Regions from separate parts of the Gordonia pseudamarae genome, predicted to be linked through region 2. Evidence: riboswitches for the same ligand, from Rfam matches in the RefSeq annotation. Region 2 holds a riboswitch; each other region holds the start of a gene.
The links. A riboswitch is a leader RNA that binds a small molecule or an ion and turns the genes downstream of it on or off. The one in region 2 is predicted to bind cobalamin.
Positions count from the first base shown of each region.

Region 1: another riboswitch for cobalamin. It lies ahead of GII31_RS22285 (FecCD family ABC transporter permease); the one in region 2 lies ahead of GII31_RS06280 (ABC transporter ATP-binding protein).
Region 3: another riboswitch for cobalamin. It lies ahead of GII31_RS15910 (ABC transporter substrate-binding protein); the one in region 2 lies ahead of GII31_RS06280 (ABC transporter ATP-binding protein).

Region 1 is NZ_CP045809.1:5,097,021-5,106,921, reverse strand. Features, by position in the region: gene GII31_RS22315 (MSMEG_0567/sll0787 family protein) at 1-792, opposite strand, end outside; gene GII31_RS22310 (MSMEG_0568 family radical SAM protein) at 807-1,859, opposite strand; gene GII31_RS22305 (MSMEG_0569 family flavin-dependent oxidoreductase) at 1,917-3,239, opposite strand; gene GII31_RS22300 (MSMEG_0570 family nitrogen starvation response protein) at 3,254-3,574, opposite strand; gene GII31_RS22295 (carbon-nitrogen hydrolase family protein) at 3,567-4,466, opposite strand; gene GII31_RS22290 (MSMEG_0572/Sll0783 family nitrogen starvation response protein) at 4,473-4,997, opposite strand; cobalamin riboswitch at 5,259-5,447, shown strand; gene GII31_RS22285 (FecCD family ABC transporter permease) at 5,516-6,583, shown strand; gene GII31_RS22280 (ABC transporter substrate-binding protein) at 6,667-7,728, shown strand; gene GII31_RS22275 (Rho termination factor N-terminal domain-containing protein) at 7,948-8,754, shown strand; gene GII31_RS22270 (S-(hydroxymethyl)mycothiol dehydrogenase) at 9,002-9,901, shown strand, end outside.
Region 2 is NZ_CP045809.1:1,406,479-1,416,379, reverse strand. Features, by position in the region: gene GII31_RS06295 (hypothetical protein) at 1-425, opposite strand, end outside; gene GII31_RS06290 (GNAT family N-acetyltransferase) at 490-1,068, shown strand; gene GII31_RS06285 (TetR/AcrR family transcriptional regulator) at 1,079-1,786, opposite strand; cobalamin riboswitch at 1,895-2,032, shown strand; gene GII31_RS06280 (ABC transporter ATP-binding protein) at 2,163-2,966, shown strand; gene GII31_RS06275 ((2Fe-2S) ferredoxin domain-containing protein) at 3,030-3,806, shown strand; gene GII31_RS06270 (hypothetical protein) at 3,822-3,998, opposite strand; gene GII31_RS06265 (hypothetical protein) at 4,230-4,688, shown strand; gene GII31_RS06260 (helix-turn-helix domain-containing protein) at 4,681-5,079, shown strand; gene GII31_RS06255 (hypothetical protein) at 5,232-5,570, shown strand; tRNA gene GII31_RS06250 (tRNA-Gln) at 5,688-5,759, opposite strand; gene fabG (3-oxoacyl-ACP reductase FabG) at 5,887-6,642, opposite strand; gene glmU (bifunctional UDP-N-acetylglucosamine diphosphorylase/glucosamine-1-phosphate N-acetyltransferase GlmU) at 6,785-8,308, shown strand; gene GII31_RS06235 (ribose-phosphate diphosphokinase) at 8,350-9,327, shown strand; gene GII31_RS06230 (hypothetical protein) at 9,338-9,901, opposite strand, start outside.
Region 3 is NZ_CP045809.1:3,577,217-3,587,117, reverse strand. Features, by position in the region: gene GII31_RS15940 (alpha/beta fold hydrolase) at 1-512, opposite strand, end outside; gene GII31_RS15935 (bifunctional 3-(3-hydroxy-phenyl)propionate/3-hydroxycinnamic acid hydroxylase) at 509-2,059, opposite strand; gene GII31_RS15930 (TetR/AcrR family transcriptional regulator) at 2,246-2,893, shown strand; gene GII31_RS15925 (amidohydrolase family protein) at 2,933-4,054, shown strand; gene GII31_RS15920 (pyridoxal phosphate-dependent aminotransferase) at 4,060-5,289, opposite strand; gene GII31_RS15915 (aminotransferase-like domain-containing protein) at 5,384-6,889, shown strand; cobalamin riboswitch at 7,048-7,226, shown strand; gene GII31_RS15910 (ABC transporter substrate-binding protein) at 7,367-8,380, shown strand; gene GII31_RS15905 (FecCD family ABC transporter permease) at 8,473-9,432, shown strand; gene GII31_RS15900 (ABC transporter ATP-binding protein) at 9,429-9,901, shown strand, end outside.

The DNA of each region.
Region 1 (9,901 bases), 1.5 Mb from region 2:
GACGGGCCGCGCCCCCATCGCCGAGAGATCATTGAGGTTGACCAGAATCGAGCACCAGCCGGCCCATTCCGGGTCACGTTCGATCATCGACGGAATGATGGCATCGCAGGCGGCGATCAGATCGCCGCCCGGTACCGGTACCCTGTCGTCACCGCGAAAACCCTCCGGCCCCAGACCGTTGCGCTGCTCGGCCAACGGGGCCAGGACACCGGCGAGCATGGCCTTCGTCGACGACGCCAGCTGCTCGATCCGGCCGATCGGCCACCGCACTCGCCGGTGCGCCCGTCCGGAGATCACCGCCCCGGCGCTGTGATCGGACCACCCGAGGCGAGTGAACAGGGGTGCGTAGCGGTCCTGGATCTCGGCGTCGAATCGCAGCACCCCCGCCGACTCGACGAAGGCGCACGCGGCCCGCACCAGCGCCGAGCCGACACCGGCCGCCGTCGCGCCGCCCGCCTCCGCGGTCACGACGAGCCGACTGCCCGCCCACCAGCCGAGGTCGACCGGGGTACAGGGTGCGACCCGCACACCACCGATCACGCTTCCGTCCGGCGTCCGGGCGACCAGAATCCGGGCGCGTGGATCGTCGTCGATGTCGTCGCGATCGGTGTGGGTGAACAGCCCCTGGCGTTCGACGAACTCACGTCGGCGCAGAGCAAGATACGCACGTTCCGATACGGCATCGTCGGCAACCGAGATCAGGAACGGCAAGGCCGGCGTCGGCCGCGCACCGGCCAGCAGCGACAGGTCCGTCGTCGAGGGGATCGTGGGAGTGTTCGGCGTCCACGTCATTCCGTCGAGCATGATCACGCCCCCAGGCTCTGCAGCACGCCGCAGGCACCGCATGCGGCACATCCGGCCGACTGGTCGCCGCCGAGCATCCCGACCAGGCGCAGGTGCGCGGCCACCTCACGGCTGATCTTCTCCACCAGCGCCGGATCGGGTGCCCTGGCGCCGTCGACATCGACGGCCAGGGTGCCCGCATGCGGCCGGAACGGCACCACGAACGGGTACACGCCGGAGTCGGCGAGCAGTGTGGCACCGGAGATCAGCTCCTCCGGATCCTCACCGAGACCGACAAGCAGATAGGTGGAAACCTGGTTGCGCCCAAACACTTTCACGGCATGATGCCATGCCGCCCAGTACTCGGCCAGTGGTACCGACGCCTTGCCGGGCATCCAGGTGCGCCGGACGTCGTCGTCGAGGGATTCGACGTGGATTCCGATGGCGTCGGCACCGGCGTACCGCAGGTCGTCGATGGTGGACAGGTCGGCGGGCGGTTCGCACTGCACCTGGATGGGCAGTTCGGGGACGGCTTCCTTCACCGCATGCACACATCTGGCCAGATGCTTTGCACCACGATCGGTTCCGTTGGACGTGCCGGTGGTCATCACCATCTGGGTGACACCGTCGAGATCGACCGCGGCACGGGCCACCTCGGCGAGTTGTCCGGGCCTTTTCACCGCCACCGTCGACCCCGACCGCAGTGATTCCTCGATGGAACAGAACCGGCATCGCTGAGCCTCGTCGTAGCGTACGCAGGTCTGGACGACGGTGGTGGCCAGGACGTCGCGGCCGTGCAATGTGGCGATCTGCTCGTAGCGCACCCCGTCCTCGGTGGTCAGATCGTAGAAGCGGGGTCTGTCGATCACGCTGATCTCGACACCGCAGTCCGCACCGTCGCGGAGTATGCGGCTTCCATCGAAGATAAAGGGACTGTTCTGATTTCGTGGTATCGAAGCGTTGAGGCCGTCGATGAGAAAATGTCCGTCGTCGGTGGGACCGGCACCACCGGTGCGATTGACCGGCGGACTGCCGCGAACCCCGAGGAGGGTGAGATCGACTCGTGTGGAGACCATGGGTTGCTCCCGTCGTGGCTATCGGGTGGAGGTGGGGTCGGGGACGTGCGGGGCGGGCTACTGGCCCGCGGCGAGGCGGAATCGGCGGCCGGTGTTCAGGGCTTCGGTGTTCAGGGCTTCGGGGTCCAGTGCCGCGGGGTCCAGCGATTGCGCGATCACCTCGGCGATGTGCCGGGCGTCCCGGTCGATCCCGAGGAACCGTCCCGATCCCCAGGTATGCATCCACGGCAGCCCGACGAAGTTCAGTCCGGGAACCTGTGTGACACCACGGGTCTGCATGGGCCGGCCGCCGCCGTCGAAGGCGCTTGCCTCGATCCAGCGGTAGTCGGGCCGATAGCCGATCGACCAGATGACCGAGGTGATCCCGGCCTCGGCGAGATCGAGTTCGGTGGGTTCATCGGCGGGCTCCCACACCGATCGGTACCTCGACGGCGGCGGCGCGTCTATCCCCTCGGCGGTGATGTGGGCGTCGATGTCGGCGCAGATGGAGTTGTACGTGGCGTCGGCGGCGTCCAGTGATGCGGTGAGCGTGGGCGCGAAGGTCAGCCGCGTATCCTTGCCGCCGATGAGATGCCCGTACAGGTGCATCCCCTCGGTGGCGAAACGCCGCAGATCGATGTCGCGCCCGCCGTCGCGGCCGGTGACATAGTGGTTTGTCTTCTCCTGCGCCGCTTTACCACCCGGATACTGGGCCGCCGGCGTGTCGTAGATTCCCATGTCCGAGAGCCAGGTCATGCAGTCGCGGCCCCGGTAGGTACGGGCCACCCGCGGCGCGTTGCCCACCGCCAGGTGCACGGTGCGCCCGGCCAGATGAAGATCCTCGGCGATCTGCGTCCCCGACTGTCCGGTACCCACGACCAGCACCGCCCCGTCCGGAAGCTGTTCGGGTGCGAAGTACTGCTCGGAATGAAGCTGCGTGACAGCCGGATCCAGTGATTGCGCGAACGGTGGGGTTATCGGAAGCGGATACCCGCCGGTAGCGACGACGACCTGTTCGCAGTGCAGTACGCGGGGTCCGTCCGACCCGGACAGGGTGAGCTCGAATCCGTCTCCGGCGAGCTGCCGCAGACGCGTCACCGTGGTGTGCTCGCGCACCGGCGGCGTGAATGTGCGCAGCCAGGACGCGAGCCAGTCGACCACCTCGTCGCGGGTCATGAATCCGTCCGGGTCGGGACCGTCGTAGACGTGGCCGGGCAGTCGGCAGTGCCAGTTGGGTGTTACGAGAGTGAAGTTGTTCCAACGCTTGTCGGACCACGCGTGGACGAGGGTTGCCGACTCGACAACCAGGTGCTCGATGCCCGCGGCGCCGAGATACCAACTCACCGAGAGCCCGGCCTGGCCGCCGCCGATCACCACAACCGGAATTCGTTCTGGGGGCATATAGTCGGGGGCGTTCACGGGTTCACCTCCCCGACGGTGGCCGCGGTGGGCAGGGGTGGCCGCATCGCGACGATCTGTACGGTCGCTCCGTCCTCGAAAGCGGCTGCATCGGTGTGGATCTGCTCGGTGGTCATCGCCGCGGAGGTGCATGCGAAGCCGAACTTGGCGCGAACTCGCTCGGAGGCCTCGGACAGTGCCGTGGTGCTGCGGGCGCGGAAGTCGGTGACGGTGTAGGTGCCGCCGACGTCGAGATGATCGTGCATGACGAGGCTGGGGGAGTAGTACTCCCGTCGTCGGCCGTCGGGCCATCGCACGGAGAACAGCATCTCAGGCATGGGCCGACCTCCGCCATCCGGCCGCCCCGGTCGGGTCGAGGTCGATCAGCGGTGTGTACACATCGGGCCGCCGATCGCGGAGGTGGAACATCCCGGCGCGCATCGTCGCGAATGTTTCGGCGATGTCGACCTTGGCCACCGCCATACCGCTGTCCAGGAGGGTGGTGGCCAAGGTATTGCCGCCCGGATCAACGATTTTCGCATTGCCGACGTAGCGGAGGGAGCCGAATGTGCCGGACTGGTTGGAGGCCACCCAGAACACCTGATTGTCCAGCGCGCGGGCTGCGTCGAACAGGTTGAACCGGTATGTCCAGCGATCGTCCTGCAGGTTCTCGGCGGTCGCGGTGCGGGCCGCCGGCCAGGCCGACAGGCTGGCGATGATCTCGGCGCCGTCGAGCGCCATAACCCGGGCCGCCTCGGGAAATGCCTTGTCGTAACAGATCTGGAGTCCGACTCGGCCCACAGGAGTGTCGAAGACGCCGTAGTCGCCGCCGGGGGAGTACGACATGTTCTCGCCGAGCGGCTGATGGACCTTGCGGTAGGTTCCGTAGACGCGATCGCCGTCGAGGATGGCGGCGGCGTTGTAGCGGGTCCGGCCGTCGTCGGCGAGTTCGCAGAAGCCGATCGCGATCACCAGATCGCCGATGATCGACTGCACGCGCGCGATCTCGGGTCCGTCGAGACGGATGGCCGGCGGGAGCGAACGGCCCGTGTTCTTCACGGTGTCGCCGTGGTTGCCCAGCGACGAGAGGTATCCGCCGATCGCTGCTTCCGGGAAAACCACGAGGTCGACATTCTGTTCTCGGGCGCGGGTCGTGAACTCGGCGATGACGCGGTAGTTCTGTTCGAGGTCGCGGGTGAAATTGGCTGCGACGGAGCCGATGACAACCATATCTGGCTACACCATGTAGGTCGAGTTGATGATGGCGCCCTTGCGGGCGAAGTGGATGAGGGCATCCTGGACGTCCAGGGGATGCGCTGGGATGACGCCGTCGATCAGATCCTCCTCGCGGCCGCCGTGCAGCGCGAGACCGAACCTGCAGCAGAACACGGCGCCGCCCTCGGCGATGAACGTCTCGAGGGAGTTGTTGATGTTCTGCTCACCCGGGAATCCGGAATCTCCGGTTGTCGGAAATCCGCGCGTGGCAAGGCAATTGATGGCTCCGGGACCGTAGAAGTACATCGTCGAGTCAAATCCCTTGCGCAGCGCGCGGGTGGCCTGCAGGACGGCGACGAAGGACACCGACGATTCGTGGGCGATTCCGTGTACGAGGGTGAAGTACGATTCGCCCTCGTGGGCCTGATAGTCCGGGAAGATCTTGGTGCCGCCATAGATGTTGGAGCCCTTGGGAAGTGACGGATGGGGGATCTCGGCGAGGGAGGTGGCGATGTTGTCGGCGATGGCGGGATCGAAAGAAGGCACGATGACTCCTGAGATAGGGGATGGCAAACAGATGAGGGGGGTGGGGGCGGGCGAGGTCGCCCGGTCGGATGTGGCCGGTGGTCGCTCGTCGTCCGCGTTGACGGCGTATTCCGTTCGGCTACGGCTATCAGTTCACGCCTCGAATGATTCCGTGTGGTTACCGATGGAAGAATTGCCGAACCAATCGCGTTAACACGCCGGTCCACCGGGGTTCGGCGGTGGTGTCGTGTCCGAGGTGGTTGAACCCGCGCGGCGGATGATACTGTCCAGCGCAGAGTCGGTGCCACGCACATCCGCGGATGTGCCGGGAATCCGGTGAGAATCTGGAACTGTCGCGCAGCGGTAAGGGTGATTGACCGGGGCGAGTACCCACTGGGCAGGGATGTCCGGGAAGGGGCCCCGGCCGAGGTGACCCCGAGTCCGAAGACCGGCCGACTCTGTGGATTGTTGGCCGGGCTTCGCGAATTGAGCCCCGACACGTGAGGGCAGGCATGACGCCAGCGCCTGATGGTGCCACCGTGAGCGGCGTTCGACGCGGGCGGCGCGGCGACGCACGCCGGGTACCGGTTCTTCCGCTGGTCGTGGTCCTGGTGGTGGCGGCGCTCGCCAGTGCTGTCGTCTCCCTGGCGTTCGGTTCCGAACCGCTCGAGCTGGGCGGCGTCGTCGATGTGGTGATCGCGCGGCTCGGCGGATCCGCCGAGCCGGATCAGGTGTACGACACCATCGTGTGGGATCTGCGTGCCCCCCGCGTCCTGTTGGCGCTGATCGTCGGCGCAGGTCTGGCGGTGGCCGGTACGTGTATCCAGACGCTGGTGCGCAACCCGCTCGCCGACCCGTTTCTGCTCGGTATCTCCTCGGGCGCCGGGGTGGGGGCGACGTCGGTGATCGTGCTGGGCCTGTTCGGCGCCTTCGGTGTGTGGGCGTTGTCGGCGGGTGCGCTGGTGGGCGCGCTCGTGGCCACCGCGCTGGTGTTCGGGGTGTCGATCGCGCAGGGCGGGATCGACCCGTTGCGGCTGGTGCTGACCGGTGTGGTGTTGTCCTCGGCGTTCTCGTCGGTGTCCAGCTTCCTGGTGTTCGCGAGCGACGATCCCGAGGCCACCCAGTCGGTGCTGTACTGGCTGCTGGGCAGCTTGTCGGGCACCACCTGGGCGCATGTGCTTCCGGCCTCGATCACCGTCGTGCTCGGTGTGACGGCATTGCTGGGCCTGCACCGTTGGCTCGACGCCCTGGCCATCGGCGGCGACGCCGCCGCCGGGCTCGGGGTGCCGGTCAAACAGCTGCGGATCGCGCTGTTCGTTCTCTCGTCGGTGCTGGTGGGAGTGCTGGTCGCAGTGTCCGGCGGCATCGGATTCGTCGGGCTCGTGGTGCCCCATCTGGCGCGTATCCTCGTCGGGTCACGGCACTACGCGGTGCTGCCGGTGGCGGGGGCCGGCGGCGCGCTGTTCCTGGTGTGGGTGGACACGCTCGCCCGCACCGTCGTCAGCCCTCAGGAGATCCCGCTGTCGGTGGTCACCGGCCTGATCGGAGCCCCGATCTTCCTCATCCTGCTCGGCCGTAGACAGTACCGCTACGCGGGTGGTGCCTGATGGTTTGGCGCCTGATGGTTTGGTGATCGGGGGCTGGGAGCCCCGTTCGATTCCCCGGAAAACCCCTATCGAAAGGAGCCGATATGACCGTGAGAACGGTGCGGTACAAGAGGACCGGTGTGGCGATGGCCGGAGCGCTGGCGCTGGGCGTCATTCTCTCCGGCTGCGGCGACGATTCCGGCGGTGACAACGCCAGGTCGACGACGGCCATCGAAAACTGCGGCGGCCAAGAACAATTCCCCGTTCCGGCCGAACGGATCTTCGTCAACGACGGAAACATGACCTCGATGCTGCTGCAACTCGGTGCGCAGGACCGGATCGCCGGGGTGTCCGATCTCGAACGGCATCGGGACGTGCTGTCGCAGGTGTACGGCAAGGATGTGGTCGACGCGCTGCCGGTGGCGGCCGAGTCGTATCCGACGCTGGAGAACATCATCGCGCGCACACCCGATGTCATGGTGGCCGGGTGGAACTACGGCTACAAGCAGGAGAAGGGTGTCACGCCGGACATCTTGCGGAGCAAGGGAATAGCTCCCTACATCCTCACCGAGAGCTGCCGTCGCGACGACGGCGCCCGCGGTATCGTGCCCGCCTGGGAGGCCCTTGACACCGACCTCACCAACCTCGGTGTGCTCACCGGTGAGGAGGTCACGGCGAAGGAGACCATGGCCGACATCGACACCCGGCTGGCCGCCCTGGCACAGGCCCCCAAGGGTGACAAGGTGCCGACGGTGTTTCTGTTCGACAGCGGTACCAACGAGATCTACACGAGCGGATCGTACGGTGGGCCGCAGGCGATCATCTCCGCGGCGGGGGCGCGCAACGCCACCGAGGACGTCCAGGACACCTGGACCGGTGTTTCGTGGGAGCGCCTGGTCGCATCGCGGCCCGACTTCTTCGCCTTCGTCGACTATCCACCGCAGACGTTCGCCGACAAGGTGAACGTCCTCCGCACCAATCCGGCCACCAAAGACCTTCCGGCGGTGAAGGAAGGACGATTTTTGAATCTGCCGTACGCCACCTGGACGAGCGGCCCGCTGAACGTCGACGCCGCCGAGAATCTGCGCAAGGCATTGGAGACGGCGAACCTGTTGCCCGAGAGTCAGATCGCGCCCCGGCACGATCTGGGCCTGCCGCTGTCGTAGCCGTCTGTCGGCATTCCGTCCCGGCCGGACCGTCCACGCGACGGCGAGGCCGGGTCCGGCGGCCGCTCGCGCGGTGAAGTGGTGGAGTGGTGCGGCGGCTCCATATATCGCACGTGGTCGGCATGTACTCCCGCACAACCGGACGGTCGCTGGTTACGCTGCACGCAGCGTCGGCAATACTGTCGGCGCCGCGTCGTACCCGTGATGAATGGAACTCAGATGTCGAGGAAGAACAAGATCATCGAGCGGCTGGAGGTCGAGGTCACCCGGCTGCGCGGCGAACTGAAGAATGTGACCAGACAGGCCAAGGAGGCGGACAAGGCCGCGCGCAAGCGCTTCCGCCGGGCCGAACGCGACATCGCCACCCTGCGTGACGATGTGCTCGCCGCCCTCAACCTCGGCGGCGGCAGCAGCGCCCCGATCGCCTCGGTGACGCCGCTTGTGGCCGAGCCCACCGCCGCTGATGCCCCGAAGCCGGACGAGAGCGAGTCCGTGACGGATGCGCCGCCGGTGCCCGCCGCCGCCCGGCCCGTACCCGCCGGGCCGCCTGAGGCCGACCCGGTCGCGGCCCCGCCCGCGCCTGCGGACAAGGCGACACCGGTGAAGAACGCGGCACCGGCGAAGAAGGCACGTGCCGAGAAGGCATCGTCGCTCGAGGAGATCCCCGCGGCCAACAAGGAGCCGGTGGCCACGAAGGAGCCGGTGGCCGCGAAGGAGACTGTGGCGAAGAAGGAGCCGGTGGCCGCGAAGGTGCCTGTGGCCAAGAAGGAACCCGTGGCCAAGAAGGAGCCGGTGGCCAAGAAGGAGCCGGTGGCCAAGAAGGAGCCGGTGGCCAAGAAGGCGCCTGTGGCCAAGAAGGAACCCGTGGCCACGAAGGCCCCTGTGGCCGCGAAGGAACCTGTGGCCAAGAAGGCACCTGCCCGTGGTGGGCCGACCGTCGCAGAGTTGCGTGCCCGGGCCAAGGCCACGGGGATCACCGGATACTCGTCGATGACCAAGGCCCAGTTGATCGAAGTGCTCGGCTGAGGGCGTCGGCGGCGCGTCGACCGCTTCTACTGCTACTTCGCGAGTGACGACCCCGAAATCTGGACACTTGTCTAGTCTTAGGGGAGGCGTTCGGCGCGGACGCTCACGCATGGTGAATTTGCCCACTCATGGTGGACGTAATTTACTACGAGTGGACCGAGCGCGCGGTCGTCTATAGGCTGACGGCCATACGTCCCCTGCAGTCATCAGGTCTTGCAGGTCCACAGCGTCGCGGAAGGAACCTCGTATGTCACAGACCGTCAAAGGTGTTATCTCACGAGCCAAGGGAGCGGCGACCGAGGTCGTCGACGTGGTGGTTCCCGATCCGGGTGCCAACGATGTGATCGTCAAGATCGCTGCGTGCGGTGTGTGCCACACCGACCTGGCCTACCGTGAGGGCGGCATCAACGACGAGTACCCGTTCCTGCTCGGCCACGAGGCCGCGGGCATCGTGGAGACGGTCGGTGAGGCCGTCACCCACGTGGAGGTCGGCGACTTCGTCATCCTCAACTGGCGCGCCGTGTGCGGCCAGTGCCGCGCCTGTCGGCGAGGACGCCCCTGGTACTGCTTCGACACCTTCAACGCCAGTAAGAAGATGACCCTCACCGACGGCACCGAACTCACCCCGGCCCTCGGCATCGGCGCGTTCATCGAGAAGACGCTCATCCATGAGGGTCAGTGCACCAAGGTCAACCCGGAGACCGACCCGGCTGTGGCGGGCCTGCTCGGCTGCGGCGTGATGGCCGGCATCGGTGCGGCCATGAACACCGGCAACGTCGGCCGCGGCGACTCGGTCGCCGTCATCGGCTGCGGCGGCGTGGGTGATGCCGCGATCGCCGGCGCCAAGCTGGCCGGCGCCACCACGATCATCGCCATCGACCGCGACCCGGCCAAGCTGGACTGGGCCACCGGACTCGGCGCAACCCACACCATCAACGGTGCCGAGGTCGACGACGTGGTCGAGGCCGTGCAGGAACTGACCGGTGGCAACGGCGCCGACGTGGTCGTCGACGCGGTGGGCCGTCCGGAAACCTACGAGCAGGCCTTCTATGCCCGTGACCTGGCCGGCACCGTCGTGCTGGTGGGTGTGCCGACGCCGGAGATGAAGCTTGAACTGCCGCTGGTGGACTTCTTCTCGCGCGGCGGC
Region 2 (9,901 bases):
TCGGCGCCGACAACCACGAGCGTGGCGGCCACGAGCGCCACGACGTGCGACATCAGCATCGCGGGCGAGGGAACGACATGTGAATGACCCGCACCGGATGAACTGAGCGAGGACACGACATGGCCCAATGTCTGCGCCGTGACCAGGATCGTCAGCGTCGCGGGCCATCTCTGCGACAGCGTTCCACACAGACGGCGCATTTCCGACGTACGGTGCGCGGCCGCCGCGAACAATCCCGCGCCCGAACTGAGCAACGCCACCAGGGCCAGTGGCCCGGTACCGGGCAGTGTCCCCGAGACGAGACCGTGCGCGGCAACCGACAGCGTCGCCGAGACAATCGCCGACGTCACACCATGAAGGCGGGCATCGACGGCGATATACCCGACGGAACCGCAAATCTCCCGTCGCTTCACGCGCGCGGACATAGTTCCCAGAATACGTTTGGGCCAGTAGTTGGCTGCGTCACACCTGAACGGCTACAACTTTGGCATGAGTATTCTGGTGCGCCCCGCCACCGACACCGACTGCCCGCAGATAGCGGCCATCTACCGGCACTACGTGGAGCACACCGTCGCCACCTTTGACACCGTCGCGCCGGCGCTCGGCGCGTGGCAAGAGAAGGTCGCCGCCATCGCCGCCGCGGGCAGGCCGTTTCTCGTGGCCGTCAAGCGCGATGACAATGATCAACGAACTGACAATGATCAACGAACTGACAACGATCAACGAACTGACTGCGATCAGATCGCCGGGTTCGCCTATCTCGGCGCATTCCGCACCATGCCCGCCTACGACCGGACCTCCGAGGACACCATCTACGTGCGCCCCGGACTGGGCGGCACCGGAATCGGTTCGGCGTTGATGACGCGGCTTCTCGCCGATGCCGCCGGTAGCGATGTCCGGCAGATCATCGCGGTGATAGCCGCGACGGGCGGGGCGGCCTCTATCGCGCTGCACCTCAAACACGGATTCACCCACGCCGGACAACTGCGCGCCGTCGGACGCAAAGCCGGCCAGTGGATCGACACCGTCTACCTGCAATACAGTGTCGGCGATCCGGGCCTCGGCTGAGTCCCGTTGATCAGTCGGCGTCGCCGGTATCGTCGTCCACATCGGCTGTGTCGGCAGCACGTTCGGTGGCGGAGTCCACGCTGACCAGCCGTGGATTGGGATTGAGCCGGGCCAGACCATTCCAGCACAGGTTGACCAGGTGCGCGGCCACCACCTCTTTCGATGGTTCACGCACATCGAGCCACCATTGGGCGGTCACCGACACCATTCCGACAAGTGCTTGCGCGTACATCGGGGCCAGAGCGGGATCGAAGTCGCGCCGCTCGAACTCACTTGCGAGAATGTGTTCGACCTGGCTGATCGCGTCGTTGAGCAGACTGGAGAATCCACCGGTGGCGGTGCTGTCGCCGCGCACCAGGATACGGAAGCCGTCGGTGCGTTCTTCCATGTAGGTGAGCAGCGCAAGCGCCACCTGCTGAATGCGCTGGAAAGAGCTCGTTCGCGACAACGACGAGGTGACCATCTCCAGTAGCGTTTCCATCTCGCGGTCGACCACGACCGCGTATAGGCCCTCCTTGCCTCCGAAGTGCTCGTAGACGATGGGTTTGGAGACGTTGGCACGCTGAGCGATCTCCTCGATGGAGGTGCCTTCGAAGCCGCGTTCGGCGAAGAGCCCGCGCGCCACCTCGATCAGTTGGGCGCGGCGTTGTGCGGCCGTCATCCGCGCACGCGGCACCCGCACGGCGGCGTCGGACTTCGTCGGTCGACTCACAGCCATGGGCTCCACACTAGGGTATGTCTCCCACGTCACGGCAAATCACCGCCGGTGAGACCCGGTCAGCTCCCGTCGAGTGGTGAGGTACGACGACATGGCCGTGCCACCCGGCCGATTCCACCTTGTCGTAGTCTCATCTCTCAAGTCGAGAACCCCCTGGGAAGCCGGTGCGAATCCGGCGCGGTCCCGCCACTGTGACGTTCGGGTAGTCCGAACCAGCCAGACACCGGCCTCGACGCCTAGCCACACCACGAGAGATGGGTGCGAAGGGAATGACGACCGATGTTGCGCGCAGCACGACCGACCGGTCGGCACCGCCGCACGCACCGCTGTTCCTGTTCATTCTGGGCGGTCGCCGCTACCGATTCGGGGCGGACGCATGAGTAGCTCACCGATCGCACTGAGCGCGAAGGGAATCGAAGTCCGGATCGATGGCCGCCGGATTCTCGACGATGTCGAACTCGATGTTCCGGCCGGGTCGATCGTCGGGATCGTCGGCCCGAACGGTTCCGGCAAATCGACCCTCATGCGCACCGTGGTCGGCTTGCAGCCGATGCGATCGGGCACCGTGGAGATCGCCGGGCGTCGCGCCGACACCCTGCGCGCACGCGAACGCGCCCGCCTGATCGCCTTCGTCGGGCAGGAAGTCGATCTGCCGCCGGACCTGCTCGTGCACGAATACGTGGCGCTGGGCAGGCTGCCGTATTCGCAGCCGTGGAGCATGGGCCGGGCCGACGACCGCCGTGCGGTGATGCGGGCACTGAACATGGTCGACATGGCGGCGTACCGGGACACACCCGTCGAGCGATTGTCCGGCGGGGAGCGGCGCCGCGTCGCACTGGCCCGGGGACTGGCGCAGCACTGCGGTCTCCTGGTGCTGGACGAACCGACCAATCACCTCGACATCCGGCACCAGATCGGCCTACTGAACCTGCTGCCGACCCTGGGCACCACCATCCTGGTCTCGCTGCATGACCTGGATCTCGCAGCGCACCATTGTGATTCGCTTGTCGTTCTGCACGACGGACGAGTGCGGGCGGCCGGACCCGGCGACCTCGCGCTCAGCACGAGCATCGTCGACGAGGTGTTCGGCGTCCACGCCTGCCGACTCGTCGACCCCTCCACCGGTCGAGCCCACCTCGTGTTCGACTCCCCACCCCCGGAAGAAGGCCGCCGCCCATGAAGCATCGCAACGCTGTCGGCAGGTGTGCTGCTCGCCGCAGTTACGCTGACCACCGTGCCGCCGGTGACAGCATGCAATGCCACCGCACCATCGGGCGTGTTCATGACCGATGACAGCGGCGATGGCACCGGCGACGACCGCGTCGTGATCGTGTTGCGCCCGACCGTGAGCGGGCTGGACCGGCGATCGGCCGACGCACTCGTGGACCGGATCCGGGAATCGAGCGACCGGGATATCGGAGTCGCCTACCTCGATATCGAGACCCCGACGATCCATGAGGAGCTCGACCGGGCGGCCCGCGACGGCCTGGCGTCGATCACCCTGCTTCCCGTGGCGGTTCCGCGCGACAAATACCTGACCACCTGGACTCAGCGCGCCGTCGCCAACTGGCGGGAGACCCGGCCGGACGCGGACGTGCACGTGCGGATCGCCGAGCCGGACATTCTCGACGCACTCGCCGACCACCTCGCATCGGCGATCGGGACCACCCCGCGCAGCGACATCCGGGCGTCACCGGCGTCCTACCGGTCCCCGGCCTGGTCAGTGATCGAGCAGCACGACCGACATGTGCTGGTGTGCAAGGGACCTCGGTGCATGGCCTACGGCGCCGGGCCGCTGCACCGCGAACTCACCGCCCTGTCGAAGGCAGCGCGGGCCGCCGGGCCGGACGCCCCCGGCTCCGGCACCAAGGTGACCGGCACCGGCTGTCTGAGCCCCTGCAACCTCGGCCCTCTCGCCATCGTCAACCCGGAATCGACGTGGTACGGCCACCTCGCCGTCGACGACGCGGCGGCCCTGATCGACGGACCGGGACCTGCCGGGCGGCGGCTGGAACGCTGACCGGCCCGCCCCGATTCAGTACCGGACGACACCGGAACGACTGAAATCCCAGGCCGCCTGGCCCATCGTGAAGAACGGGCCGACAAACGTCACCAGAATCCATGCGACAGTCGGCAGGGCGTCATTCATACCGCCGTCGGCCGTCCGGCCGATCGCTTCCATCAGCGCCCACACACTGCCACCGGAAGTCATTGGCCGAGAACGGAAACCAGGCCAGAGGTCAGGTCACGCCGTCGCCCCGGGATTTATCACTACCTCGATCTACGATCGCGGGATGGGGAAACTCGCCGGCTGTGAGCTCGTGCCCATCGCCAGCGACAGTGCGCGCACCAGCCACGGCTGCGAGGCGCGGATCGAGATCTACCGGTCTGCCATGTCCCGATGCGTTCGGCCTTGGTACAGGCTGTGCAGCACCCACCCCAGATGCCCGTCGATCAGCAGTTGACAGGTCACCTATCCTGGAGGAGGAGTGAAGTTAAAACTACACAGCTTTTCAAGGAGATCCACAGTGGGCCGGTCAAGACCATCGTCGGCATAGTCGACACCAACGGCGTGTGCGAGGCGCACGACTACCTGGCAGGACTGAACGCGGCGGACCAGGCTCAGTTCATGGCGCGGTTCGAGCGATACACCCAGATCGGCTACCTGCGCAGCCCTGAAGAGATGCGGATCATCGAGGAGTCAGGTGTCGATATCCGGGTCCACGAGATCAAGACGCGAAACGGGCATCGGCTCTTCGGCGTCGAAGAGGCCCATCGGTTCGTCGCATCCCACGGGACGCGCAAACCGAAGCCGAAAGCAGTGAAGAAGCACGCCCAACGCACCCGCGAGGACTACCGCGACGTGTGTGAGCGAGAGGAACAGGAGAACGAGAATGGCTGACTGGTTCAAGGCCACGCCCGAGAGCGAGCGGCTACTCAGCGAGGAACGGCTCATTCTGGAGGCGACAGAAACCGTCTACGAGGCCTTGGAGCGTTCCGGCACAACCAAAACGAACCTCGCCAGCCGACTTGGCGTTACCAAGAGCGAGATCGGCCAGCGCCTCAGTGGTCGCCGGAATCTCACCATCCGGTCGTTCGCAGCGATGCTGCATGAACTCGGCCTCGAAGCGAAGATCGTGACGAGGCCACTCACCCGGCACGATGAGATCCCGAACGACGACATCACAGCTCGCCGGCGTCAACAGGTGCCTGTTCCCGATGCCGTCACCTATCGGACCTCGCCGGTGCGGCTCGTAAGTACGTCCACCTCTCCCGAGGCCGTCGCCGGATGAAGGTGCACATTTCTGCCGAGGAAGGCGCGGCCGCAAACCAGCGCGTACTGATTTCGGTAGAAAGCCTGGCCGACATTCACCTGGTCAGTTTGAACTGCGAAGCGCGCCGACCGGTTTCCGGCGGCAACCTGACTCTCCTCACGGAGGTGGGCGTGAACGGAGTCGTTGACGGACGACGACTGGTGACTACCTCCAAGTACCGCGCCTGGGCCACCGATGATGACACCGACGACGGCCCAGACGGCAACGGAGTCAAGTGGCTGATCACCGCATCGATCAGCGTGAACTGGGTACTCAGGGACGGCGCCGAAGTTACCTACGCCGATGCTCAGTGCTTCGCCGCCGCACAGGGTGCGATGACATGCCACCCCTACGCGCGTGAGCTCATCCAGAACATGACATCGCGGATGAGTTACCCCGCAGCCACACTCGACCTGGCGCACAGCCCTTGGGCCGGCGACGGCATCGAGCTCAACCTGCCCGATCGCTGACGAGCACGCCGCATCATCAGACCGACCGCGTGGTCCGGCTGCGCTATCGGCACGCTATCGACATGACGGTTGGTGAGCTTCCGCAGAAACCAGCGTTTACCTGGTCTTATATGGTTGCTCCCCCACCAGGACTCGAACCTAGAATGCCTGAACCAAAATCAGAAGTGTTGCCGATTACACCATGGGGGATCACTGCGCTGACGATTGTGCCACAGCACCTCGCCCGCGCCGCAACTCGATTCCCGCTCACCCTCTCGGCAGGCGCTCACGGTATTCGGTGAGCGCGTGCCGATCGGATGGGCGGGAGACCGGGCGGTCAGTCCTTCGGGCCACCGGCGACGTAGATGACCTGGCCCGACACGAAACCGGCGCCTTCGCTGGCGAAGAACGACGCGGTGTGCGCGATGTCCTCGGGCTCGCCGACGCGCGCGACCGGGATGGCCGCCGCGCTGGCCTTCTTGAAGTCCTCGAACTCCACCCCCATGCGGGCGGCGGTGGCGGCGGTCATCTCGGTGGCGATGAAGCCGGGGGCGATGGCATTGGCGGTGATGCCGAACTTGCCGAGTTCGATGGCGAGGGTCTTGGTGAAGCCCTGCATGCCGGCCTTGGCGGCCGAGTAGTTGGCCTGGCCGCGGTTACCGAGCGCCGAGGTGCTCGACAGGTTGACGATGCGGCCCCAGCCGGCGTCGACCATGTGCTTCTGGCAGGCCTTGGACATGTTGAACGCACCGCGCAGGTGAACCGCCATGACCGCGTCCCAGTCGTCGACGCTCATCTTGAACAGCATGTTGTCGCGGATGATGCCGGCGTTGTTGATCAGGACGGTGGGGGCGCCCAGTTCGGCGACAACCTTGTCGACGGCCGCGGCCACCGAGTCGGCGTCGGATACGTCGGCACCCACCGCGATCGCCTTGCCACCGGCGTCGGTGATCGACTTCACGGTGTCGGCGCACGAGTCGGCATTGAGGTCGAGCACGGCAACCGCCAGCCCGTCACTCGCCAGCCTCCGCGCGACCGCCGCGCCGATCCCGCGTGCCGATCCGGTGACAATCGCAACCTTCTGTGTGCTCACTACAGCTACCTCCGTTTGGTGATCATGAGTTGTACGCCCCGTCACATTGGTTTTATCAGGTGCGGGCACCTATCCTGGCCACCGGCTTTGGGCTTGGTACTCACAGGCGGGCCGCCGTGCCCGGGACGAGCGGAGAAATCTCATGACCGACATCGCTGTGGTTGTCCTCGCGGCAGGCGCGGGCACCCGGATGAAGTCGACGACCCCGAAGATCCTGCACACCCTGGCTGGGCGCAGTCTCGTCGGCCATGCCCTGCACGGTGCCGCCGGTCTGGACCCGCAGCACCTGGTAGCCGTCGTCAGCCACGAACGTGAACTGGTCAGCGCGGCGATCGGCGAGATCGCCGGGCAACTGGGCGTATCGGTCGCCATCGCCGACCAGCCCGAACCGCGCGGCACCGGCGACGCCGCCCGCGTGGGTCTGGACCGGCTGCCCGCCGACTTCACCGGCACCGTCGTCGTCACCGCCGCCGACGTGCCGCTGCTCGACGCCGACACGCTGCGCGCCATCATCGACGCCCACACCGCCGACGGTGGTGCCGCGGTCACCCTCACCAGTTTCGTCGCCGACGATCCCACCGGCTACGGGCGCATCGTGCGCTCACCTGCCGGCGCGGCGGAGGCGATCGTCGAGCACAAGGACGCCACCGCCGACCAGCGGGCGATCACCGAGGTCAACGCCGGTGTGTATGCCTTCGACGCCGCCCTGCTGCGCGACGCCCTGGCTCAGGTGTCCACCGACAACGCCCAGGGCGAGTTCTACCTGACCGACGTCATCGAGATCGCCCGCAAGGCCGGGCGCACCGTCCGCGCGCACATCGTCGACGACCCGTACCTGGTGGCAGGCTGCAACGATCGGGCGCAGCTGTCCGATCTGGCGGCCGAGCTCAACCGGCGGATCGTGCGCGGCCATCAACTCGCGGGGGTCACCGTCGTCGACCCGGCCACCACCTGGATCGACGTCGAGGTCACCATCGAAGCCGATGTCACCATCGAACCCGGTACCCAACTGCGCGGGCACACCACGATCGCCGGGGGTGCCGTCGTCGGCCCCGACAGCACCCTCACCGATGTCACGATCGGGGTTGGTGCGCAGGTGATCCGCACCCACGGCACCGACGCGCAGATCGGGGACGGCGCCACCGTAGGACCGTTCGCCTACCTGCGTCCGGGTACCCGTCTGGGTACCTCGGGCAAGATCGGCACCTTCGTGGAGACCAAGAACGCGCGGATCGGCGATCACACCAAGGTTCCGCATCTGACGTACGTGGGTGACGCCGAGATCGGCGAGCACACCAACATCGGCGCCTCGAGTGTGTTCGTTAACTACGACGGAGTGAACAAACACAAAACGGTGATCGGCTCCCACTGCCGTACAGGATCTGACAATATGTTTGTCGCCCCTGTTCAGGTCGGTGACGGCGCCTACACGGGAGCCGGGACGGTGCTGCGGGAGGACGTTCCACCGGGGGCGCTTGCGGTGTCGGCTGGGTCACAGCGGATCATCGAGGATTGGGTGCCGCGCAAACGGCCGGGCACGGCGGCGGCGCTGGCCGCGCTCGACGCCCGGCACGGTGCGCACACCGACGGCAACGCGGACGCCGACGGCGATGCGGACGCCGACGGTAATGCGAACACCCACAAGGCCGCGGGCCTTGACAACTGAACACCACGACTCACCCGCCAGCCCCGAGTAGAAGAGATTTCATGTCCTGGACGACTGACAACCAGAAGAACCTGATGCTGTTCTCTGGCCGTGCCCACCCCGAACTCGCACAGGCCGTCTCCGACGAGCTCGGTGTGAAGATCACCCCCCAGACCGCGACGGACTTCGCCAACGGCGAGATCTTCGTGCGGTTCGAGGAGTCGGTGCGCGGGTCGGATGCCTTCGTGCTGCAGAGCTGCCCGAACCCGCTCAACCAGTGGGTGATGGAGGCGCTGATCATGATCGACGCCCTCAAACGCGGATCGGCCAAACGCATCAGTGTGATCCTGCCGTTCTACCCGTACGCCCGCCAGGACAAGAAGCACCGCGGCCGCGAACCGATCTCCGCGCGCCTCATCGCCGACCTGCTGCAGACCGCGGGCGCCGACCGCATCATCACCGTCGACCTGCACACCGACCAGATCCAGGGCTTTTTCGACGGTCCGGTCGACCACATGCACGCCCTCGGCCAGCTCGCCGAATACGTGCGCAAGAACTACGGCACCGAGAACGTGTGCGTCGTCTCTCCCGACGCGGGCCGCGTCAAGGTGGGCGAGAAGTGGGCCGACGCGCTCGACGGCGCACCGATGGCGTTCGTGCACAAGACCCGCGACCCCGACGTGCCCAACCAGATCAAGTCCAACCGTGTCGTCGGTGACGTCGCCGGCAAGACCTGTGTCCTGATCGACGACATGATCGATACCGGCGGCACCATCGCCGGGGCGGTGCGAGTGCTCAAGGAGGCCGGTGCGGGCGATGTCATCATCGCCACCACACACGGCGTGTTCTCCGATCCGGCGGCCGAACGCCTGGCCACCTGCGGCGCCAAGGAGGTCATCGCCACCGATACGCTGCCGATCCCCGAGGACAAGCGGTTCGAGAATCTGACCGTTCTGTCGATCGCTCCGCTGCTCGCGCAGACGATCCAGGAAGTGTTCGAGAACGGCTCGGTGACCAGTCTGTTCAACGGCAGCGCCTAGCGGTCCGGGCTCAGCCGGGGCGCCGTTTCACCATCAGGGCGGTGCCACCGGCGAGCAGGATCCCGGCTCCGGCGGCCACGGCGATCCCGATGTGACCCCGGTTGCCACCGCCCGTGCCGGACTCGCCGGAAGTCCGGGTGGGGCCGGTTGCCACCGGTGAGAACACCGGACCCGCATGAGCGATGACCGACGAGGCGTCGGAGTTCAGGTTGTCGCACAGCGACGCACCCCACTCACCATCCCCGGTGGTGACACCGCCACCGGGCCATCCGAGCACGATGGTCCGCGTCCGCCCCTTGGTCAGGGTGATTCCGCACGCACCCGCCGGTGACGCGCTGACGACGGTGATGGTGTCGGGCAATCGCCTCTTGTAACTTCGTTGCACCCGCACCACGCTGCGCGAGCCCGTCGCGTCCTCCGTCACCGAGACGGGGGTGCCGACGATGATCGCCCCGGCCCGGTCGGCGATCTGTTCGGCGGTGCGCGGCGCGCAACTGCACGCACATGCCGGGGAGGTACCGACGGCCAGCGACAGCATCGCGCACGCGATGAGTGCGGCCACCAGCACCACGGC
Region 3 (9,901 bases), 2.2 Mb from region 2:
TCGAAGACGAGATAGGTGCGGACGAAGTCGGCGAGCTTGTCCCTCGACGGTCCGTCGCCGGTGTAGTAGCCGAGCAGACAGTTCAGTCCCCTGGTCGGTACACCGCGCGTGGTGCCGATCCCCCCCGGCCCCATCAGGACGAGCTTGCGGACGCGGTGCGGGGAGTCCAACGCCAACCGCAGTGCGCACGCACCGCCGTAGGAATTGCCGATCAGGTCGGCGGTGTCGATGTCGAGCGCGTCGAGCAGCCCGCGGATTCCGTCGGCGAGTGAACCGAACGGGTCCGCCTGGTCGAGGTTCTTGCTCGACTTCCCGTATCCGGGCATGTCGGGCACAATGACCCGGAAATGCTGTGCGAGAGCATCGATGTTGCGGCCGTAGTTGGCCACACCGGAGGCACCCGGGCCGCCACCGTGCAGCATGACGACGGGAGTTCCCGAACCCGCCTCGACGTAGTGGATGTCGGTGTCACCGTTGACGGTGACGGTGCTGGCGGTCAGTTCGACTGTCATGACGCCATTTTCATCGAGCCGGGGGGTGGGGGTAGGGGTGTGCCGGGGGATGCTGCGGCGTACACGAATCCGTCGGGCCGGATCGCGACCGTCTCGGCGTCGTGCTCACGCAGCCAGGTGGTCAGGATCCCGGTGGCGTCGACGATGCTGCCCGGCGTCCCGGGGCGGTTCGCGACGATGATCGTGGGTACGGCCACGTCACTCCACGCCGTCGGGCGTGGCGTCGCCGATGTGGTGAGGACGGTCCACCCCTTGCCGCGCGTATCGTCGAACCGCACCGTGGTGCCGTTGTCGTCGATGACGTCGGGCTGTGGGAGTTGCCAACCGCGTGCCTTGTGTGCGGTGGGGTGGACGAAGCCTTTGGGGTAGTGCGCGTTGGGAATCCAGTGTGTGGCGACGATCCACTTGGCGAAGCCGGGGATTCGATTGAGGCCGCGCATCGTGACGTTGCGGATCGCGGCCACCCATTCGCGGCGTTCGGTGATGAGGCGACCGCTGAACACCGCGTGATCGGTGGTTTCCCGCACGTGCGGATCACGTTCGGTCTGGTAGCTGTCGAGCACCGACTCGTCGAGGTTTCCCCGGATCACGGCCTCAAGCTTCCAGCACAGGTTGGCGGCGTCGCGGACGCCGGCAGCCATGCCCTGCCCGATCCACGGCGGCATCGCGTGCGCGGCGTCGCCGGCGAGGAAGACCCGGCCCACTCGCCACCGGTCGGCGAAACGCACGTGGTGGCTGTAGATCACCGCGCGCAGGATCTTCACCTGCTGGTCGGTGATGCCCTGATCGTTGAGGACCCGCCAGATGCTTTCGCCCTTGACCAGTTCGTCTTCGTCCTCGTCGGCGCGGACCGGGAACTCCCACCGATGATGGTCGAGCGGCGTGGGGCAGTCGACGGCCGGCCGTTTCGGGTTGCAGTGGAACCGCAGGCGCGAACTGCCCGGCCAGTCCTGGAGGACTTCGGTGTCGATGACGACCCACCGTTCGGAGAAGGTCTTACCCGCATACCCGACGCCGAGGATTCCGCGGATCGCCGACGACCCGCCGTCGGCGGCGATCACATACGACGCGCGAATCCGGACGAACTCGTCGGTCACCAGGTTCGCGGCCAGCACCTCGACGGACTCCCCGTCTTGTTTCACCTTCAGCGCCTCGTGCCGGGTGAGGATGGTGACGTTGGGGAACCGGTCGGCCCCCTTGCGGAGCACGCCGTCGACGGCGGGCTGATAGATGAACTGCTGAGCTGGATGACCTGCTCCGCGGGAGGGTGGGCTGACCTCGGAGAACGGCCGGCCGTCGGCGTCGACGAAAGCGACGACCCCGCCGGGAAGCATGCTTTCCTGCAGTTCGTCGGCCAGTCCGACGCTCTGCCAGATGCGCATGACCTCCTCGTCGGTGGAGATGGCGCGGGCCCGTCCGTAGATGTCCGGGTCGCGTTCGAGGACTACGACCCGCAGCCCTGCCTGTCCGAGAATGTTCGCCGCGGTGGCGCCCGTGGGGCCGTAGCCCACGATCGCCACGTCGAAAATGGAGTCTGTCTCGCTCACGTTCTGTTCCTGATGTTGGACCGGGGCCACCGAACCCGCTCGTGTTCCGGCTGAACACGAGCCCGATAGTTTGGACCGAAGGCGACTCGCACGGGGCGCCGCGGCGATTCAGTGATGCTGTAGTGATCACTACAGTAATTGTCGGGGTGCCGTGCGTCAATGCCCCGACGAGAAAGGAGACCCCAGATGGCCGCAGAATCGGCACGTAAGCGACGGGCCAACGGAGAGGAATCGCGCAATAAGATCCTCGACGCCGCCACCGAGATCGCCGGGGAGCGCGGCTATGAAGGCACGAGCATCGGGAGGGTGAGTAAGCAGTGCGGTTTGCCGGCGAGTTCCATCTATTGGCACTTCAAGGACAAGGACGACCTCATCGCGGCGGTGATCGAACGATCATTCGCGGACTGGCTCTCGGCATGGGAACTGCCCGACGCGTCGACACCTCGGGACCGGGTGATCGAACTCGGCCGCCAAGTGGCGAAGTCCCTGCTGGCGTCACCCGATTTTCTTCGGCTCGGTCTGATGCTCGCCCTGGAGCGGCGTCCCGAGGAACCGCGCGCCCGCGAAAAGTTTCTTCAGGTACGCGCGCAGGCGACCGAACGGATGATGGCGGTGGTCCGCGACCTGGCACCCCAACTCTCCGAGGATGGCGCTCGTCAGGTCGTCCTGTACGCGATCGCCGCAGCCGACGGCCTGTTCATCGCCAAGGAAATCGGGGGTGACGACGTCGATCTCGGCGCGCTGTTCGAAATGCATGCGCACGCGGTACTTGCGGTGGTCAGTGCCTATGGCGGTATTGTAGCGATCGATACAGGAATCCGGGCCCCGGAATGAGCTGACCTGGCCGGGCATCAAGACGCAGGAGTCGACGCCGTGAACAAGCCCCAGACCCAATCGGACCCGGCGGCCTCAGGCCCCAGTCGTCGTCGACTCATCCAGGGCGCATCCCTCGCGGCGGGGGCGGTGCTCGCCGGGGCGGCGACCGCGACGACCGCAGGACCTGCCGGTGCCGCGCCTACCGGGCGCTATCGGATCGATCTGCACGCCCACTTCCTTCCACCGGAGTACCGCTCGGCGCTGCTGTCCCACGGACATGTCACCATCGGTGGCTACCCGACCCCGGCGTGGTCGCCGGACGCGGCGATCGACTTCATGGATCGGTGGGGCATCGAGGCGCAGGCGCTGTCGATCTCCGATCCCGGTGTCGGATTCCTACGGGGTAAGGAGGCCCGCGACATGGCGCGCTACTGCAACACCTACGTTTCGCGGCTGTTCACCCGGCATGGCAAGCGATTCGGCGCGTTCGCGGTGCTGCCGATGCCCGACGTCGCGGCATCGATCACCGAACTCGCCTACGCACTCGATACGCTGCGCCTGGACGGTGTCGTCCTACTCAGTGCCTACCACGGTGTGTACCTCGGTGATCCGCGGTTCGAGCCGCTGATGGCGGAGCTGAATCGGCGCGGCACCTACGTGTTCATCCATCCGGCCGCCATCCCGGATTCGGCGAAGCCGGGGCTGCCGCTGCCGGACTTCTTGTACGAGTTCACTTTCGACACCACCCGAGCCGTGACCTGGTTGATGGCCACCGGGGTGATGAACAGGTACCCTCGTATCCGGTTCCAGCTCGCACACGCCGGCGGTACCGTCCCGTTCCTGTCACACCGGCTGGGTGTGGTCTCGCAGTCCGCCGTCGGGCAGGCGCTACCGAAGATGGCGCGGGCCTCGCTACTGGACACCAAGAAGCTGATCTCACGGTTCTACTACGACACCGCCCTGAGTGCCTCGAAAGCAGCGATGAGTGCGGTCGGTGCGGTCGCCGACCGCTCGCACATCGTGTTCGGGTCCGATTGGCCGTTCAGTGCGCTGACCTTCAGCGGCGGCGGAGATCCGGCGCCGGGACTGAGCGAGGTGTTTACCGCCGCGCAGCGGCGGGAAGTGGAGCGGCTCAACCCGCTCACACAACTGCCGAGGCTTGCCGCACGACTACGATGACGCACCTACCGTCGTCGGCGATCGAGGTAGCCGCCGATCGACGCGACCGCCTGCTCCAGGACCGCGTCGTCGGGTAGGCAGACGATGCGGAAATGGTCGGGTTCGGGCCAGTTGAAGCCGGTGCCGTGGGTGACCAGGATGTGTTCGGCGCGCAGCAGATCGAGGACGAACTCCTCGTCGCTGTCGATGCCGAACAGCTCGGTGTCGATGCGGGGGAAGCAGTACAGCGCTCCGCGCGGCGCGACGCAACTCACCCCGGGGATGGTGTTGAGCGCGTCGGCGGTGAGCGCGAGTCGCCGCTCCAGCACCCCGCCGGGGTCGACGATGTCGGCGGGCAGTGGAGAGCCCGGTGTTCCGGCGCCGAGGGCAAGGGCGATCGCGTGCTGGCCGGTGACATTGGGGCAGACCCGCATGTTGGACAGCAGGGTGATTCCTTCGAGGAGATCACCGGCCAGGTGCAGGGGTCCGGTCGCCACAACCCAGCCGGCGCGGTACCCGCACACGCGATAGGCCTTCGAGAGGCCGCCGAATGTCAGGCACAGCACGTCGTCGCCGGCGGCGCGGGCGGCGTAGTGATGCCGCGCCTGGCCGAACACCAGCTCCTCGTAGATCTCGTCGCTGAGCAGGATCAGTCCGTGGCGGCGGGCGATGTCGGCGATCCCGCGCACGGTCTCCTCGCTGTAGACCGCCCCGGTCGGGTTGTTGGGGTTGATCAGTACGAGCGCGGTGGTTCGCGGGGTCACCTTCGACTCGATGTCCTCCAGCGACGGATTCCAGCCGTCGGACTCGTCGGCCAGATAGTGCACGGGTACACCGCCGGTGAGGTTCACCGCACCGGTCCAGGTGGGGTAGTCGGGTGCGGGCACGAGGATCTCATCACCCGGGTTGACCAGCGCCTGCAGGGTGAGGGTGATGAGTTCACTGACCCCGTTGCCCAGGAACACGTTGTCGGCCCGCACACCGTCGATCCCGCGCCCCAGATAGTGCTCGGCCACCGCCTGCCGGGCCGCGGGGATGCCGCGTGAATCCGAATACGCTTGGGCCGTATCCAGGTTGGCGGCAACGGCGTCGACGATCTCCGGGCGTGCGACGAGCCCGAAGGGGCGCATGTTGCCGAGGTTGAGCCGCAGCACGTCATGTCCCTGGCCCTCCAGGCGCATCGCTTCGGTGAGGATCGGGCCGCGGACGTCGTAGCGCACGTTTTTGAGGCGGTGGGATTGCCGGAACTTCGTCATGACGCCATTCCATCGCGTAAGTGGCCGTTGATGAAGGTCCACTTCCGTCAATTCGGCGGGACCACTTTGGCCCGGATCGGCCTACTCTTGTGCCATGGCCCGTACCGCTCGCCCCGGATCCCTGGTTCTCGACGACGTCTCGGGAGCGGCGGATCTGGTGGGTGCGATCGTCGACCGTATCGCCGACGGTGTGCTCGCCGACGGTGACCGGCTGCCGTCCAGCCGTGCACTGGCGGGGCAGACCGGACTGTCCCGGGGCACTGTGGTGCGTGCCTTCGACGAACTGGCGGCCGCGGGATTCATCGTCGCCGAACACGGTTCGGGAACGCGGGTGAGTGCGGGCGTGGTACAGGCGGCGCGGGCCGGGGCGCGCACCCGGGGCCTGCGCGAGGCCGTACCGGAGAGGGCGCTCGCGCCACGACGGGGGCGTTCGGTCCGTGACCTGCGTCCGGGGATTCCCGATGCGGGCCTGGTCGACCGGCGGGCGTGGCGCAGCGCGGTCCGGGCGGCGGCCTCCGACGGCATGGCCGGACTGAACCCGTGGGAGGAGCCGAGTCCGCGACTGCGCGCCGAACTGTCCGGCCACCTGCGCCGGCATCGAGGCATCGCCGACGCCGATCCGTTGCTGTTCGACAGCTCGCGTTCGGCGATCGCCGCGCTGTGTGCGGCGTTCGCCGCCGAACGTAGGGCTTCTTGTGGTCGGGTCCCGGTCGGCCCTCAAGACCGGGCCGGGCCAACCGAACCCTCCGATGCGTGCGGGATTCCGTTCCACATTGAGGACCCCGGCTATCGCGGGGCCCTGCTCATGGCACGTGAGCAGGACCTCGATGTCCGGTTCCACCCCGTGGAAGCCGACGGACTCGACGTCGCCGTCCTCGGCGACGAGCCGGGCATCGTGTTCACCACGCCGGCGCATCAGTATCCGCTCGGTCACCGGATCAGTGTCGACCGTCGGGTTGCCCTCGTCGAATGGGCCAGGCGAACAGGATCTTTGGTGATCGAAGACGACTACGACGGCGAGTTTCGCTACGGCGTCGCCCCGCTGCCCGCGCTGGTCACACTGCCCGGCGCGAGCGGGTGCGTGGCGTATGTGGGCACCTCGTCGAAGTCGGTGTCGCCGGATCTGCGCGTCGCCTGGTGCGTGCCGCCCGCCGCGCTGCGCAGGTCCGTCGAGCGGTGGCTGGCAGTGCATCGCCGAGGGCCGTCGGCGCTGCCCGCCGACGCGCTGGGTGAATTCATCGGCTCGGGCGCGATGGACCGCCACCTGGCCAGGGCCGCCCGCGTGTACAGCGATCGCCGCGCCAGGCTGGTGGCCGCACTGGCCCGCGAATGCCCCCGACTGGCCGTCACCGGGGTCGAGGCCGGTCTGCATCTGTGTGTGCTGCTACCGGGACTCGACGACGAGGCGGTGGTCACCGGACTTGACCAGGCCGGCTGGCGCACAAGGTCATTGAGCAGCCAGTCGGCAACACACGCGGTGTCCGGGCTGGTGCTGTCCTATTCGCGGCTCGGTGGCCGCGGAGCGGGGGAGTTCGCGTCCGCGCTGCGCGTGGTGGTCGGGCGCGTGCGGGGTCAGGAGTTCGGTCCGGCCGGTCCTTGAGCCGGAGGATCGCTTCGTGCAGGTCTCTTTGCAGCAGTTCGGCATTCCAGTGCGGTGTTCCTTCGGAAGGTCACCGGCATTCCTGGCGCTGTGTAGGGCCGACCGTAGCAGCGGCGGCCGGGAGTCGGCGGGCACGATGTCCGAGTTCGGGCGGTCCGTCCTATACTCAGCGGACCAGCATGCCCACATGGGCGGGGAACCCGGTGCAAATCCGGGACTGACGCGCAGCGGTGAGAGGGACGTGCCGGACACGATGCCACTGGTCGAGGAAGACCGGGAAGGCGCCCGGCGGCGGTTGATCTCGAGTCCGAAGACCTGCTGGTATCGTGCGGGCCGCCGCCCGCGCGATCGCAGGACAACGGCCCCGCGAGATGGGCCGCGACCAGAAGGAACCTCGTTATGCGCGCTCGGCGTACCTCCCCGTCCCGACGCTCGACGCTCTCACCGCCGCGGGCTTTCGCGCGCCGACGTCCGTTGATGCTGGGTACCGCGCTGCTCGGCGCGGTCGCGGTGGTGCTCGCCGGATGCTCCGACGTCGACCACGAAGGGGACGACGCGGTGGCCGGTGAAGGCTTCCCGGTGACGGTGGAGAACTGCGGTGAGAAGGTGACGATGAACGCCGCGCCGCAGCGCATCGTGTCGATGAACCAGGGCACCACCGAGGTGCTGCTGTCACTGGGCCTGGCCGATCGGGTGGTGGGCACCGCCACCTGGACCGACCCCATCCTCGATTCGTTGGCCGGGGACAACGAAGGCATCAAGCGCCTGGCCGACAACAAGCCGTCCCTGGAGGCGGTGCTCGCCGAGAACCCCGATTTCGTCACCGCCTCGTTCAGCTCGACACTCGGGGACGGTGGCGTGGCCACCCGCGCCCGGTTCGACGAGCTGAAGGTCCCCAACTATCTGGCGCCGTCGGACTGCGAGGGCAAGGTCGCCGACGGGGGTGACGGTACGCGGGAGAGCCCGGCGAGCCTCGACCAGGTGTACAAGGAGATCACTCAGCTCGGTGAGCTCACCGGTACCTCGGACAAGGCGACGTCGGTGATCGACGACCTCAAGGGACGGGTCACCGCTGCCCAGAAGTCGGTGAACGCCCAGGGCGTCAGCGTCCTGTACTGGTTCGCCAACGCCGAACAGCCGTATATCGCCGGCTGCTGCGGGGCGCCCGGCATCATCACCAACACGCTCGGCCTCAAGAACGTCTTCGATGACACGAAAGCCGAATGGCCGCAGGTGAGTTGGGAAGCGGTCGCCAGTCGTAACCCGCAGGTACTGGTGCTCGGCGACCTGACCCGCAAGAGCCAGACCGCCGAAACCGGCGAGGCCAAGATCCGGTTCCTGGAAACTAATCCGGTGACCAGGGAGATGGACGCGGTCAAGAACAAGCGGTACATCCTGGTGACCGGTGCGGAGATGAATCCGTCGCTGCGCACCGTGTACGGCATTCAGAACGTCGCCGACGGGTTGGTCGAACTCGGCTTGAGCAAGTGACCGCGACCGCCACGGTCCGCGATGGCGGACGGCGGTACGGCCGTGTCGGCGGGATCGCGGTGCTGTGGGTGGGTGGACTGATCGCGCTGGTCATGTCCATCGCGTTCGCCATCACGATCGGACCCGCCGGGCTGGGGATCGGCGATGTGCTGCGATCGGCACGCGCCCACGTCGTCGGCGGCAGCACCGGGCTCACCGCGCTCGAGGATGCGATCATCTGGGACTCGCGGCTGCCGCAGTCGTTGCTCGCGGCCACGTGCGGCGCCGGTCTGGCGGTGTGCGGTGCGGTGCTGCAGGCGCTGCTGCGCAACCCGCTCGCCGACCCGTTCGTGCTCGGTATCTCCTCGGGTGCGTCGGTGGGTGCGGTGGCGGTGGTGCTGCTGGGCGTGGGATCGGGAGTCGTCGGCATGGCCGGCGGCGCGTTCGTCGGTGCCGGACTGGCCTTCTCGCTGGTGCTGCTGCTGTCGTGGCTGGCCGGCGGCACCACCGATCGGGTGCTTCTCGCCGGTATCGCGGTGACGCAGCTGTTCTCGGCACTCACCTCGTTCATCGTCTACACCGCCGCCGACGCGGAGCAGACCCGGGGGGTGCTGTTCTGGCTGCTCGGTTCGCTGTCGGCGCCCACCTGGTCGCAGGTGCAGATCTGCGCGGCGGTGGCGTTGATGGGTGTGCTGGTGTGCTTGTTCTCATCGGGTTCGCTGGATGCGTTCACTTTCGGCAACGACACCGCGCTCTCGCTCGGTGTCAATGTCGCCCGCGCCCGGATAATCCTGCTGACGGTGACCGCGCTGCTGACCGCGGTGATCGTCAGTGTTGCCGGTGCCATCGGTTTCGTCGGCCTGGTCCTGCCGCACGCGGCGCGTGCACTGGTGGGGGTGCGCCACCGCATCATGCTGCCCACGGTGGTGATTCTGGGTGCGCTGTTCCTGGTGTGGGCCGATATCGCGGGCCGGGTGCTGGTCTCGCCGCAGGAGCTTCCGATCGGCGTGGTGACCGCGATCGTCGGAGTGCCGGCGTTCGTGATCATCCTGATCAGGCAGGGCCGACGATGAAACTCACCGCCACCGGCGTCCGCTGGAAGGTGGGCCGGCGCACCATCCTCGACGGGATCGACCTGTCGGTCGCCGAAGGTCAACTGGTGGGGCTGATCGGTCCCAACGGCTCGGGCAAGTCGTCGCTGCTGCGGCTGCTCGCCGGGTTGCGCAGGCCCAGTGCCGGGGTGATCGAACTCGACGGCCGGTCGTTGCAGTCGTTGCCGCGCAGGGCGGTGGCCCGCCGGATCGCGTTCGTCGAACAGGCCGCGGTCACCGATCAGAACCCGCTCGTCCGTGACGTGCTCGACCTGGGACGCACACCGCACCGGCAGGCGTGGTCGATGGTCTCGGACACCGATCGGGCGGTGATCGACAGGGTGGCCCGCGACACCGACATCGAATCGATGCTGCTCTCGCACTACGGCTCGCTCTCCGGCGGGGAACGCCAGCGGGTGCAGATCGCCCGCGGATTCGTGCAGGAACCGGA